Regions from separate parts of the Allobosea sp. OAE506 genome, predicted to be linked through region 2. Evidence: predicted binding sites of a transcription regulator. Region 2 holds the regulator's gene; each other region holds the start of a gene.
The links. The regulator HrcA, encoded in region 2, represses chaperone genes, less so after heat shock. The targets are predictions, from matches to a motif close to GTTAGCACTCNCNNNNNGNGAGTGCTAAC.
Positions count from the first base shown of each region.

Region 1: a site for HrcA is predicted at 1,971-1,999, ahead of groES (co-chaperone GroES). Genes of this name have one in related genera too.
Region 3: a site for HrcA is predicted at 3,482-3,510, ahead of groES (co-chaperone GroES). Genes of this name have one in related genera too.

Region 1 is NZ_JBEPOB010000001.1:1,392,020-1,396,786, forward strand. Features, by position in the region: partial or broken gene groL (chaperonin GroEL) at 1-1,460, opposite strand, end outside; gene groES (co-chaperone GroES) at 1,520-1,834, opposite strand; gene ABIE41_RS06795 (usg protein) at 2,094-2,363, shown strand; gene ABIE41_RS06800 (helix-turn-helix domain-containing protein) at 2,579-2,986, shown strand; gene ABIE41_RS06805 (LysR family transcriptional regulator) at 2,943-4,043, opposite strand; gene ABIE41_RS06810 (GNAT family N-acetyltransferase) at 4,136-4,767, shown strand, end outside.
Region 2 is NZ_JBEPOB010000001.1:683,645-688,411, reverse strand. Features, by position in the region: gene hemW (radical SAM family heme chaperone HemW) at 1-240, opposite strand, end outside; gene rdgB (RdgB/HAM1 family non-canonical purine NTP pyrophosphatase) at 237-872, opposite strand; gene rph (ribonuclease PH) at 968-1,684, opposite strand; gene hrcA (heat-inducible transcriptional repressor HrcA) at 1,833-2,918, shown strand; gene ABIE41_RS03285 (ankyrin repeat domain-containing protein) at 2,954-3,670, shown strand; gene ABIE41_RS03280 (DUF3297 family protein) at 3,667-3,915, shown strand; gene ABIE41_RS03275 (GNAT family N-acetyltransferase) at 3,922-4,455, opposite strand; gene ABIE41_RS03270 (helix-turn-helix domain-containing protein) at 4,470-4,767, opposite strand, start outside.
Region 3 is NZ_JBEPOB010000001.1:4,541,453-4,546,219, reverse strand. Features, by position in the region: gene ABIE41_RS22105 (PAS-domain containing protein) at 1-1,109, opposite strand, end outside; gene groL (chaperonin GroEL) at 1,445-3,082, opposite strand; gene groES (co-chaperone GroES) at 3,131-3,418, opposite strand; gene ABIE41_RS22090 (MarR family winged helix-turn-helix transcriptional regulator) at 3,751-4,137, shown strand; gene ABIE41_RS22085 (PaaI family thioesterase) at 4,203-4,682, shown strand; gene ABIE41_RS22080 (DMT family transporter) at 4,689-4,767, opposite strand, start outside.

The sequences.
Region 1 (4,767 bases), 710 kb from region 2:
CGATACTCGCCGGACTGCGCGTCATAGCCCCAGGCATAGTCCTTGGACTCGAGCAGCTTGCCGACCACGACGGCGCCGTCGTCGCCGGCATTCTCGACGATCTGGCGGGCCGGCGCCGTGATCGCCTTGCGGACGATCTCGATGCCGGTCTTCTGGTCGTCATTGCCGGCCTTCAGCCCGTCCAGCGCCTTGGCCGCGCGCAGTAGGGCAACGCCGCCACCAGGCAGGATGCCCTCTTCCACGGCCGCGCGGGTCGCGTTCAGGGCGTCATCGACGCGATCCTTCTTTTCCTTGACCTCGACTTCGGTCGCGCCGCCGACGCGGATCACCGCCACGCCGCCGGCGAGCTTGGCGAGGCGCTCCTGCAGCTTTTCACGGTCATAGTCCGAGGTGGTCTCCTCGATCTGCGCCTTGATCTGCGAAACGCGGGCATCGATCTCCTTCTTGGAGCCCGCACCGTCGACGATCGTGGTGTTCTCCTTCTCGATCCGGACCTTCTTGGCGCGGCCGAGCATGTCGAGCGTCACGTTATCCAACTTGATTCCGAGATCCTCGGAGATCGCGGTGCCGCCGGTGAGGATCGCGATGTCTTCCAGCATGGCCTTGCGGCGGTCACCGAAGCCCGGCGCCTTGACGGCTGCGATCTTAAGTCCGCCACGCAGCTTGTTGACGACGAGAGTGGCGAGCGCCTCGCCTTCGACGTCCTCGGCCACGATCAGCAGCGGCTTGCCAGTCTGCACCACCGCTTCCAGCAGCGGCAGCATGGTCTGCAGGCCCGAGAGCTTCTTCTCGTGGATCAGGATGTAGGGATCTTCCAGCTCCGCGATCATCTTTTCGGAGTTGGTGACGAAATAGGGCGAGAGATAGCCGCGGTCGAACTGCATGCCCTCGACGACGTCGAGCTCGGTCTCGGCGGTCTTGGCTTCCTCGACGGTGATGACGCCCTCATTGCCGACCTTCTTCATCGCCTCGGCGATCATCTCACCGATGGCGCGGTCGCCATTGGCCGAGATCGTGCCGACCTGCGCGACCTCTTCCGAGCCGGTGATGGTCTTGGAATGCTTGCCGAGCGACGCGGTGACAGCCTCTACGGCGAGGTCGATGCCACGCTTGAGGTCCATCGGATTGATACCGGCGGCGACCGCCTTGGCACCCTCGCGGACGATCGCCTGAGCCAGCACGGTCGCGGTCGTGGTGCCGTCGCCGGCCGCATCGTTCTGCTTGCTGGCCACCTCGCGCACCATCTGCGCGCCCATGTTCTCGAACTTGTCGGCGAGCTCGATCTCCTTGGCGACGGTGACGCCGTCCTTGGTGATGCGCGGCGCGCCGAACGACTTCTCGATCACGACATTGCGGCCCTTAGGACCGAGCGTGACCTTGACCGCATTGGCCAGTGTGTCGACGCCGCGCAGCATGCGTTCGCGGGCGTCTTGCGAAAACTTGACGTCTTTCGCAGCCATGATTCCTCACTCCTTCAGACTTGAGGGTTTCAGGTTGATGGGTTGGAGACGAAGCCTCGTCAGGCGGCCTTCTTCAGGGAGGCGGTGGCCTCGACGACACCCATGATGTCGCTCTCCTTCATGATCAGGAGATCCTCGCCGTCGATCTTCACCTCGGTGCCGGACCATTTGCCGAAGAGCACGCGGTCGCCGACCTTTACGTCGAGCGGCACGAGCTTGCCCTGCTCGTCGCGGGCGCCGGGGCCGACGGCGATGATCTCGCCCTCCTGAGGCTTCTCCTTGGCGGTGTCGGGGATGATAATCCCGCCCTTGGTCTTCTCCTCGGCGTCGATGCGCTTCACGACGACGCGGTCATGCAGTGGCCGAAACTTCATGAGTTCCTCCGTTTTCATGTCGGTCACAGGTCAAAGCAGGCGACGCCCCGGCGGCGCGGCTAAGGAACCGCGGCGCCCTGCGGCAGGTTCGCCCGCGCGATCATCTGGTTTTGCCAATTTCGCAGTTCAAGAGGGTGGCAGCACTTTTTTCGAGCGAGTGCTAAAAGACTGAAAAGGCAGCGCAAACGCAACTTTTTGGCTTGCATCCGCGTTGCAGATGCGTTGCCATCGGCGGGTTGCAACCACGGAGCAGACAGGCATGGCTTCGAGCGACTTCGCCCGCCAGATCGCGGGCTACGGACTAACCACAGCCGGCATTATCTACCGCATGCCCGACCACCCAGCGATCCTGCAGGAATATGTCTGGCAGGACTACGACCTCGCCCCCCGCTTTCCGGAACTCAACCGCTTCCTCGAGTTTTGGCAGGCAAAGCTTGACGGCAAGCTCTTCCGCGTCACGGTGAGCCACAAGGACCTAATCGGCCCCGCCGACCTGCGCGCGGTGGGCAGCGAGTTCCGGCTACAGTAGCGGGCTCGCGCCAACAGCTCAACTCGGCGCATTGCTTGGAACCGGACAGTCCGGTCGTTGTGATGCCCAGGGAGTTCAGTTCCTCCGCAGATAACACTCTTGGTCTTTCGATAAGCGCGATTGTTGAGCTCCGCCGCTGTATCGGGGGCTACTCGCCTTGACTCCGTTGTACTGTGCGCTGTTGTCTCAACCTCATCACGCGCAGGAAGCCGTCCATGCTGAAGAAGGTGCCTAATCCCATCGATCGCCATGTCGGCGCCCGAGTCCGGATGCAGCGGCTCGTCATTGGCGTTAGCCAGGACAAGCTCGGCGGCGCTTTGGGCCTGACCTTCCAGCAAGTCCAGAAATACGAGAAGGGTTCGAACCGGATCAGCGCCAGCCGGCTTCAGCAGATCGCCAACATGCTCGACGTCCCGGTGTCGTTCTTCTTTGAGGGCGCCCCGACAGGTGACGCGGCGGCCGAGAGCTTCAGCCAGCCGGGCGTCAACGCCCATGTTTCGGATTTCATGGCGAGCAGCGAGGGCGTGCAGTTGACCAAGGCGTTCGTGCGCATCAAGAGCGCGGCCGTTAGGCGCCGGATTATCGACCTGGTCGAGACGCTTGGCGAGGTCGAGGACGTCTGACCGGTTGGCATTCCTCGGTCCGTGGCCCGAGCGCGGTTAGATTGAGCTCGATCGCCGGCGTCACCAAGCTGCGCAGTTGGCGTTCATCCATGAAAGTCTGGATGTCTTCAGGGCTGACATAGGTCTCCCGAAACCAAGGGAAGCGGGCAGGGTCGAAGGAGGCGACGATCCAGTCGATCGTGCGCCTGACATGGGGCAGCGTCGCAGACTGCGGATGATACGCCAGCCAGATGTCGCGCTTGAGCAAAAAGTCCTTCGCGACATGGACAAGGCCTTGGGTGACCACGGGCGCATAGGTCGGGAAGGCCGTAACACCGAGCCCGCTGATCGCCGCCACGAACTGGGCCGAGCTGCTGTTGACCCTCAGATTGACGAAACGGCGCTTGTCCTCCCTCGTCATCTCGACCTCGACCCTCTCGCTGCGGATCTGGGGGCCCTCGACCTCGATGAAGTGGAAGTCGTGGATGTCCGTCTTGCTTGCAGGAGCGCCGTGCGCGGCGATGTAGGCCTCTGAGGCGAACAGCACGATGTGCAGGCTTCCGATCTTGCGAACCATCAGGTCGGGATCGGTCGGCTTTTCGAGTTGAATGGCGAGATCAACCTCCAGTTCCGAGATCTTCGGCAGCGCCATCGAACAGCGCAGGTCGAACTGGATCTCGGGGTGCTTGTGGCGCAGTTCGCTGAACAAGGGCGCCAGCCAGAACACGCCCAGGCCTTCTGTGATGCCGACCTTCACACTGGCGCGTAGGGCCGCCTTCTCTCGGCCGGGCAGGGTGGCGAAGACGCGCGCCTGACGCTGGATGCCCTCCGCTACGACGAGCAGGCGACGGCCGGTCTCGGTGAGGGTCATGCCCGTTCTGGAGCGCTGGAACAGCAGGGCGCCGGTCTGCGCCTCGAGGTCGTTGATGCGCCCGCGGAGCGCCGCGGGCGAGTGGCCGGTCTCCAAGGCCACGGCACGAATGCTGCCGCGCTCCGCGAGCTTCAAGAAGAGCCGAATGTCGTCCCAGTTCAGATTGACGCCCGCCTGCGGTTCGACGTGAGCACTCCTGAGACCCATGTGCGTCGTTTCCAATCTATCCCCGCCCTATCCAAATTGGATTAACGTTTAACGGTTGCGGTGTTGCTGTTGTATCCAGAAGGATCAGTGTGATGGGAATCAACTATTCGAAGGAGCATTTCAATGCAGACAAGGGCGTTCGGAATTTTCGCACGCTCAACTACACGAGTTATGGACGCGGCTACGCAGCGTTCAGCCCGAACGAAGCAATCATCAGCCATTCCATGGAAATGGCAAGGCAGGATGTTCCGGGACTCGCGTCGCTCGATGATGTGATGCGCGTCTATCGTTACAACCCCGATACGATCTCGGCGTTCGCGCGCGAGTGGGCCGACGCGCCCGACACACAGCCGATCGGGATTCTGGCCCATCTGCCCCTGACGCATGAGGGCGCCGTGGCGCTCTTCAACGGCGAGCTCGATACGGCGCGGCCTGATCTGAAGTTCATCTGCCGGCCGCATCAGCGCGCCGCTGCGCTCTACTTCTGGCTCATCCATCTCCCCAAGGGCCACGGCGGCGGCCTGTCCCTGGTCATGGAGAAGATGACCAGCGCGAAGAACAAGGACCTGCCAATTTTCTGCAAGGCCGCCAACGAGAAGGCCAAGGCGTTCTTCGAGAAGATGGGCTTCAAGATGGGCGCGACGTTTGAGCGCCTGCATTCGCGCACGCTGATGAGCTGCGAGATGCCGGACCCGGCTGCCGGTCGCAAGCCCTACGACAACTA
Region 2 (4,767 bases):
CCCGAAGAAGATCGAGGTGACGGTCCGACCCGGAGCCAGCGCGGCCCGATGGGCGATCTCGCGCCGGAAGGCCGCGACATAGCGGGCCTGGTCGGGCGGCTGCAGCCGGACATGCGAATTGAAGTCGCAATAGGGGCATTTGGCCAGGCAGAAAGGCCAGTGCACATAGACGGCGAAGCCCGCATCCGCGGTCGGATGCAGGATCGGGGATGTCGGCGCGCGGGCGGCCGCGCCGCTCACGCCGGAGCCCGGAGGCAGGCGGCCGCCAACTGCTTGAAGGCGCGCGCCCGGTGGGAGAGCGCGTCGTCGGCGCCGCTCTTCACGGTGCTCGTCATCTCCGCGAAGGTCATGTCGTAGCCGTCGGGCTGGAAGATCGGGTTGTAGCCGAAGCCGCCGCTGCCGCGCGGGGCCTCGACGATGCGGCCATGAACGCGGCCCTCGAACAGCTCCTCATGGCCGTCCGGCCAGGCGATCACCAGCGCCGAGACGAAATGTGCCTTGCGCTGCTCCGGCGCCGTCGCACCGCGCTTGGCCATCTCGGCGAGCACGCGCGCCATCGCCGGCTTGAAATCCTTGCCCGGCCCGGCCCAGTTGGCCGAGAACAGCCCCGGCGCGCCGTCCAGCGCATCGACACAGAGGCCGGAATCGTCCGACAGCGCCGGCAGGCCCGAGACTTTCGCGGCCGCATGCGCCTTGATCGCGGCGTTCTCCGAGAACATGTAGCCGGTCTCGTCGGGCTCCGGCAGGCCGAGCTCGCCGGCCGAGACCAGCTCGATCCCGAAGGGCGCCATCAGCTCGCGCATCTCGACGAGCTTGCCCTTGTTGTGGGTCGCGATCACGACCTTGCCGGTGAGGATGCGGTGTTCAAGCATCTTTCGTTGTCCTCCGGACCCTCGCTGTCATCCCGGATCTCCGCTTCGCTGCGTCCGGGATGACGACAGGTTCACGCGGCAAACGACAGGGCCGTTCAGGCCACGGCCGCCTTCTGCAGCGCCACAAGCTTGCTCACCCCGCCCTTGGCGAGCCGCATCAGCGCCATCAGCTCCTCCTCGGAGAAGGGCGCGCCCTCGGCCGTGCCCTGCACCTCGACGAGGCCGCCCGAGCCGGTGATGACGAAATTGGCGTCGGTCTGCGCGCCGGAATCCTCGACATAATCGAGGTCGAGCACCGGATTGCCGGCGACGATGCCGCAGGAAATCGCCGCGACATGGTCCTTCAGCGGGTTGGCGCCCTTCAGCATGGAGCGCGCCTCCATCCATTTCAGCGCATCGTGCAGCGCCACCCAGGCGCCGGTGATCGAGGCCGTGCGCGTGCCGCCATCGGCCTGCAGCACGTCGCAGTCGACGACGATCTGCCGCTCGCCGATCGCGGTCAGGTCGACCACGGCGCGAAGCGAGCGCCCGACCAGACGCTGGATCTCCTGCGTGCGGCCGGACGGCTTGCCGGAGGTCACCTCGCGGCGATTGCGCTCATGCGTGGCGCGCGGCAGCATCGCATATTCGGCGGTGACCCAGCCCTTGCCGGTGCCGCGCAGCCATGGCGGGCCCTTTTCCTCGACGGTGGCGGCGCAGAGCACCCGGGTTTCGCCGAACGAGACCATGCAGGAGCCTTCCGCATAGCGCACGACGCCGCGTTCGAGCGTGACCTTGCGCATTTCGTCTGCGGCGCGTTTCGAGGGTCGCATGGCGATATCCTGATTGTTCGGGGTTGGCGGCTTGTAGGCGGTCGCCGCGGGTGCGGCAAGGCGGACAGGGGTCGCACGCGTTTTCGCTTGATCGGGCGCCGGTCCGGATCAACAATAAGCCCATGTCGAGAAAGTCGTTTCGCACGCGATGAGCGCCCATACGCCGCGTCCCGACACAGCCAGCGGGTTGATCGAGACCGATCAGCGCTCGCGCGAGATCTTCCGCCAGATCGTCGATGGCTTCCTGACCACGGGCGAGCCTGTCGGCTCGCGCAACATCGCCCGGCTGCTGCCGATGGCGCTGTCGCCGGCGACGGTGCGCAACGTCATGACCGACCTCGAGTTGGCCGGCCTGATCTACGCGCCGCACACCTCGGCCGGGCGACTGCCAACCGAGCGTGGCCTGCGCTTCTTCGTCGATGCGATGATGGAGGTCGGCAATCTGACCTCGGACGAGCGCACCCGCATCGAGGCGCAGATGAAGGCCGCCGCTACCGGCCGCACGCTCGACGGCACGCTGACCGAGGCCTCGGCCCTGCTTTCGGGCCTGTCGCGCGGAGCGGGCGTCGTCGTCACGACCAAGGCCAATGCCCGGCTGAAGCATATCGAGTTCGTCCGGCTCGACCCGACACGCGCGCTCGTCGTGCTGGTCGCCGATGACGGCACGGTCGAGAACCGTCTCCTCAGCCTGCCGGCCGGGCTCCCGGCCTCCGCGCTGACGGAGGCCGCCAACTTTCTCAACGCCCGCATCCTCGGCAAGACGCTGGGCGAATTGCGCGCCGAGATCGCCCAGCACCGCGAGCAGATGGAGCGCGAGCTCGACTCGCTGACTGCGAGGCTGGTCGAGAGCGGCATCGCCACCTCCTCGGGTCCGAGTTCCGACCGCCACCTCATCGTGCGCGGCCAGGCCAATCTGCTGGAAGATCTCAAGGCGCAGGAGGATCTCGAGCGCATTCGCCTGCTCTTCGGCGATCTTGAAACCCAGACCGACGTGATCGATCTCCTTAGCCGGGCCGAGGCCGGCGACGGCGTGCGCATTTTCATCGGCTCCGAGAACAAGCTGTTCTCGATGTCCGGCTCCTCGATGGTCGTCGCCCCCTTCCGCGATTCCGAGCAGCGCATCGTCGGCGTTGTCGGTATCATCGGCCCGACGCGGCTGAACTATGCCCGCATCGTGCCGATGGTGGACTACACCGCCAAGGTGGTCGGCCGCCTGCTGGATGGGGCGCGGTGAGGCCTTTCCGCTCTTGGTGCGGGTTCGCCCTGGGGATGATGATGACGTGCAGTCCTGCGCTGGCCGCTGGCGCCGCCCTGATCGAGGCTGCCGCCGCCGGGCGCATCGACGAGGTCGCGCGCCTGATCCAATCCGGCGCTCCGCTTGACGCACAGGATGCGCAGGGCCGCTCCGCCTTGCTGCGCGCGGTCGCCGGCGATCACGTATCCGTCGCGAAGGTTCTGCTCGAGGCCGGCGCGAGCCCCAACACCCAGGCCGCCAATCGCGACACGCCCTGGCTGCTCGCAGGAGCCCTGGGCCGGGCCGAGATCATCGCCGCGATGCTGCCGCGCAAGCCCGACCTGTCGATCCGCAACCGCTATGGCGGCAACGCGCTGATCCCCGCCTGCGAGCGCGCCCATGTCGAGGCGGTCAAGCTGTTGCTGACCAGCGGCATCGACCTCGATCACGTCAACGATCTCGGCTGGACCTGCCTGCTGGAGATCGTGATCCTTGGGCGATGGCGGCCCTCGCCACCAGCAGGTCGCGCGGCTGGTTCTCGACGCCGGGGCCAATCCCAGCCTCGCCGACAAGGACGGCGTGACGCCCCTCGCCCATGCCCGCCAGCGGGGCTAGCAGGCGATCGCGCGCCTGATCGAACAGGCCGGCGGTCGCTGAAACCGCGATTTGGCATCGCCGCCGGATCGCGCTACCTGTGCGCCAACGCGGCCTGGCCGCCATCCGACACGCGATTCCCGAGGCTTCCGCAATGACCGACACGCTGCCCGACCGCCTCTCCTCCAATCCCAACAGCCCGTTCTACAACGAGGAACTGCTGTCGCGGGATATCGGCGTCCGCTTCAAGGGCGTCGAGAAGACCAATGTCGAGGAATACTGCGTCAGCGAAGGCTGGGTGCGCCTCACCGCCGGCAACGCCAAGGACCGCTTCGGCAACCCGATGACGGTGAAGCTCAAGGGCGAGGTCGAGCCCTATTTCCGCCAGCCCGCCGAGGGCTGAGCCGCCTCAGCGCAGGCTCTTGTAGAAGAAGGTCGAGCCGCAGTCGCGGCCATCGGGCATCAGCGCGTAGCGCGGGATCGTGCCGAGTTCGGTCCAGCCGAGTTTGCTGTAGAGCTGGCGCGCCCCGCCGTATTCGTCGGTGTCGAGCACCAGCAGGTCGCGCTTGGCCTGTCGCGCCGCTGTTTCCGCCGCCTGCATCAGGGCTGCGCCGAGGCCGCGCCGCCGCGCGCGCGAATGCACCAGCACCTTGGCGATCTCGGCGCGATGCGGCTGGTTCGGCTTGCCGACGAGCTGCAATTGCGCCGTGCCGAGCATCTCCGCGCCTTGGCGCGCAGCGAAAAGGATCGTGCGTCCCGCCTCCACCTCGGTCACCACACCCGTCCAGAACGCGCGGTAGTCGGACGGCCCGTTCCAGTGCATGAAGCCGACCGAGGCCCCGCTTTCGACGGCGTCGGCGAGAATGTCAGCCAGAGCCGGGATCGCGGCTCGCGCGGCCTCCGCATCGAGCGGCTCGACCGTCATCGCATCGTTCTGGGTCATGTCCTGCATCCGTCTCAGAGGTCGGCGGCGGTCAGCACCACCGCATAACGTGCCGGGCCCTCGCCCGGGTTGTGGAAGGCGATCGGCCCGTCGAGCAGCATGGCGAGGCAGTCGCCCGCGGCCAAGCGATGCTCGCGCCCGCCGACGGACAGGGTGAGCTCGCCCTCCAGCAGCCAGAGCTGCTGGTCGAGCCGGAAGCCGCCGCGCGGCGCATCGAGCAGGACGCGCGCACCCGCCGGCATCTCGACCTCCACGATTTCGAGCCGGGAGCCCGTGCCGGACGGCGACACGCTGCGGCGGACATAGCCGCTG
Region 3 (4,767 bases), 3.9 Mb from region 2:
AAATGGATGAAGCTGGTGGTCGGCTTGCCGAGCGCGATGCGGGCCTGGATCGATTTCACATAGCTCGCGGCATCGCCGGAAAAGAGGCCGGCCTCCGCCCGGTGAAACAGGATGTCGCGCAGGCTGCAGGGTGAATCCGTAATGGTGTCCGGCAGCTTGTAGATCGTCTTATAGGCGTCGTTCATCAGAACGACATTGGTCTGGGGATCGAGGATCACCAGACCCTGCGCCATGTTGTTGATCGCAGCGACGAAGTGGACTTCGTTGGCCTTGAAGTGCTCCTGCTCGCGCAGGGCTTCGCGTTCTTTTTTCCGCAGGGTCTCGTTGCGGTGGATGACCGTCTGAAGCTGTTGCACCGCCTCGGCCAGCTTCCCGATCTCGTCGGTTTTCGTGAGGTGCGGGACCGCGACCAGGCTCTTGCCCGCGGCGATGCTGTCGGTAGCGGCGGTGATGTCGAGCAGGGGCGTCACCAACAGGGCCTTGAGCAGGAAGACCGTCAGACCGGTCACGGCGATGGCCACGATTCCCAGCACGACCAGGATGTTCTGCATGCGCTGGACGGTATCGCCCATGCTGGCGATGATGCGGGCGCGCTGCGAGTAGACAGTGGCCAGCGCGGCCAGATCCTCGTTGAGCGCGGTGCGCATCGCACGGTTCGCGTCGTTGTCGCCCCATTCCCGGGCCGCGTCCTGGCTGACCGTCGTCGCGCGGTGGGCCATCTCGTTGTGGAAACGGATGAACTCCGAGACGCGGGCCTTGAGAGTGCCGAACAGCCTGCGATCGTCGGCGCGCAGACCGCGCTGCCAGCCATCCATCAGATAGGCCAACTCGAAGCTTCGCTGCAGCAGGGCCGAACTGGAGCGCTCGACGGCGGCCGTGTCGGGCGCCGTGGCGATGCCGCGCGCCTCCGTGAGGACGGCGAGGACGAGGCCGTTGGCCTTCTCGGCGTTGATCGCACCCTGGGCCGAGGTGTCGAGCTGATCGCGATAGGCGGATTGTTGGTTGAGGGCGTAAACCGAGACGACCGTCAGCGTCGAGATCAGGGACAGCAGCACGGCGAACGCAGCGTAGAAATGAAGTCGCACGCTGCTGCGAAGAGGTCGCGCCACGCGTTGGCGGTTCGATTTCGGCATCATCGGCATCCAGGGTTGCCTGCAAGGTCAGCTTGCGCCCCGATGATTGAGGTTTGCTTGCGTATTCTCCTACTCTTTGACGGTGACGATCACTCCGCCGACATCGCTCTAACCGCCGCTGGCGCTGTATGGGCCGCCAGCGACGGGGCGCGCCGGTCAGGGATGAGGCCCAACGAGAAAAGGCCCGGCTTGCGCCGGGCCTTCCCTTGTCTTCGCTGAAGCGAAGGCTGCGTGGATCAGAAGTCCATGCCGCCACCGAGACCGGGCTTGCCCGGTTTCGGCATCTTGGCGCTCCGGGCGTCTGGACTTCCTCAGAAGTCCATGCCGCCCATGCCGCCGCCGCCCATCGGGGGCATCGGGGAGTCCTTCTTCGGGAGCTCCGCGATCATCGCCTCGGTGGTGATCAGCAGGCCCGCGATCGAAGCGGCGTCCTGGATGGCGGTGCGCACGACCTTGGTCGGGTCGATGATGCCGGCCTTGACCAGATCGCCGTACTCGCCGGTCTGAGCGTTGTAGCCCCAGGCGTAGTCCTTCGACTCGAGCAGCTTGCCGATCACGACCGCGCCGTCACCGCCGGCGTTGTCGACGATCTGACGGGCCGGAGCCATGATCGCCTTGCGGACGATCTCGACGCCGGTCTTCTGGTCGTCGTTCTGGGTCTTGATCGACTTGACCGAGGAGAGCGCGCGCAGCAGGGCGACGCCGCCGCCCGGCAGGATGCCCTCTTCCACCGCAGCGCGGGTGGCGTTCAGGGCGTCGTCGACGCGGTCCTTCTTCTCCTTGACCTCGACCTCGGTCGCGCCGCCGACGCGGATGACCGCGACGCCGCCGGCGAGCTTGGCCAGACGCTCCTGGAGCTTCTCACGGTCGTAGTCCGAGGTGGTCTCCTCGATCTGCGCCTTGATCTGCGAAACGCGGGCCTCGATGTCCTTCTTCTTGCCGGCGCCGTCGATGATCGTGGTGTTCTCCTTCTCGATGCGCACCTTCTTGGCGCGGCCGAGCATCTGGAGGGTCACGGTCTCGAGCTTGATGCCGAGGTCTTCCGAGATCATCTGGCCGGCGGTCAGGATCGAGATGTCCTCGAGCATGGCCTTGCGGCGATCACCGAAGCCCGGAGCCTTGACGGCCGCGACCTTCAGGCCGCCACGGAGCTTGTTGACGACGAGCGTGGCGAGAGCCTCGCCCTCGACGTCCTCGGCGATGATGAGCAGCGGCTTGCCGGTCTGCACCACGGCCTCGAGGATCGGCAGCATCGCCTGGAGCGAGGACAGCTTCTTCTCGAAGATCAGGATGTAGGGGTCTTCCAGCTCGGCGACCATCTTCTCCGAGTTGGTGATGAAGTAGGGCGAGAGGTAGCCGCGGTCGAACTGCATGCCCTCGACGACGTCGAGTTCGGTCTCGGCGGTCTTGGCCTCCTCGACGGTGATGACACCCTCGTTGCCGACCTTCTGCATGGCGGTCGAGATCATCTTGCCGACCGACTCGTCGCCATTGGCGGAGATCGTGCCAACCTGCGCGACTTCGGCGTTCGAGGTGACCTTCTTCGAGTTCTTCTTGAGGTCGGCGACGATCGCCTCGACGGCGAGATCGATGCCGCGCTTCAGGTCCATCGGGTTCATGCCGGCCGCAACCGACTTGGCGCCCTCACGGACGATGGCCTGGGCCAGGACCGTGGCGGTCGTGGTGCCGTCGCCGGCATGGTCGTTCTGACGGGACGCGACTTCGCGAACCATCTGGGCGCCCATGTTCTCGAACTTGTCGGCGAGCTCGATCTCCTTGGCGACGGTGACGCCGTCCTTGGTGATGCGGGGAGCGCCGAACGACTTCTCGATCACGACATTGCGGCCCTTGGGACCGAGGGTGACCTTGACGGCATTGGCGAGGATGTCGACGCCGCGCAGCATCTTGTCGCGCGCATCGGTGGAAAAGCGGACTTCTTTGGCAGCCATGAGAGCTACTCCTTGGAATGCAAACGGAAAGGGATCGTCAGGCGGCTATCAGCCGATGACGCCCATGATGTCGGATTCCTTCATGATCAGGAGGTCCTGACCATCGATCTTCACCTCGGTGCCGGACCACTTGCCGAAGAGGACGCGATCGCCCTTCTTGACGTCCAGGGCGACGAGCTTGCCGGCTTCGTCACGGGCGCCGGGGCCGACGGCGACGATCTCGCCCTCCTGCGGCTTCTCCTTGGCGGTGTCGGGGATGATGATGCCACCCTTGGTCTTCTCTTCGCCATCAAGGCGGCGGACCACAACGCGGTCATGCAGCGGACGGAACTTCATGGTTCTGTCTTCCTCTCGGTACAAATTCGATGCGGGCCTCAGGATCCGCCCGCGTGGGCATCTGTTAGCAGTCCCCATAGGCGAGTGCTAACCGATGGCGCGGAGATAGGGCTGCCCCCTCCCGGAGTCAAGAAAACAACCGCAAGAAGGACGCGCTCTCGGACGCTGATGGTGAATGCGGCAAAGCCCTGCCCCGCCTGCGGGACTGGCCGGCTGCCAAGCCCGGCGGAAGGCGCTACCATGCCGCCATGTCCGAGCCCACATCTCCACCATCAGCCACATCGGAAACCCTCGACGACATCGCCCGCAGCTGCGTCGCGCTGCATGTGAGGATGACCGCGCGCGCCGTCACCCGCGCCTATGACGAGGCGATGCGCTCGAGCGGGCTCAAGATCACCCAGTTCGTGCTGCTTTCGGCGCTGAGTACGGGGGCCTGGCGCTCGGTCACCGAACTGGCGGAGCGCTTTGCGCTGGAGCGCACCTCGCTGACGCGCAACCTGCAGCTGCTCGCGGCGGAAGGGCTGATCGAGCCCATCGCCTGCAAGGGCAGGGCCTCGATCTATGGCGTGACGCCGAAGGGCCGCGCCGCCATCGACGCGGCGATCCCGCACTGGCGTGCCGCGCAGGAGCGGATCGAGGGCGGGCTCGGCAAGGAGGACTGGAGCCAGATGCGCGACCGGCTCAAGGCGCTGCGGCGCGTGGCGCGCGAGACGCTCTGACGGCGGCTTGACCGGGTCGAGGACACGCTTCTATCGTGTAGATACACGATCAATGGGGGATGTTCATGGCGCGCGACGTCGGAGTGGTATCGCGGGAGACTCTGCTGGCGGGCAGCGGTCTCGAGTTCCTGCGCGGCATGATCGAGGGCCGCCATCCAGGCCCGCCCTTCGCCGATGCGATGGATCTCGATCTCGTCGAGGTGGAGGAGGGCAGGGTGGTCTTCACCGGGCGTCCCTCGGCGCGCTTCTTCAACCCGCTCGGCACGGTCCATGGCGGCTGGACGGCGACGATCCTCGATTCCGCGATGGCCTGTGCCACCCATGCGACGCTGAAGCCCGGCGAGGGCTACACCACCCTGGAGATGAAGCTGAACTATGTCCGCCCGGTCATGCCCGAGAGCGGCATCGTGCGCTGCGAGGGCAAGGTCATCCATCGCGGCGGCACGGTGGCGACCAGCGAGGGCCGGTTGCTCGACGAGCGCGGCAAGCTGCTGGCGCATGGTACAGAGACCTGCGTGATCTTTCCGGCGCGGGCACCGCGGTGAGCCGCGCTATCGCCGGCTGATCGCGATCGCGCCCGCGACAATCAGCACTGCGCCGGCATAGGTCGTGATCAGCGGCACCTCGTCG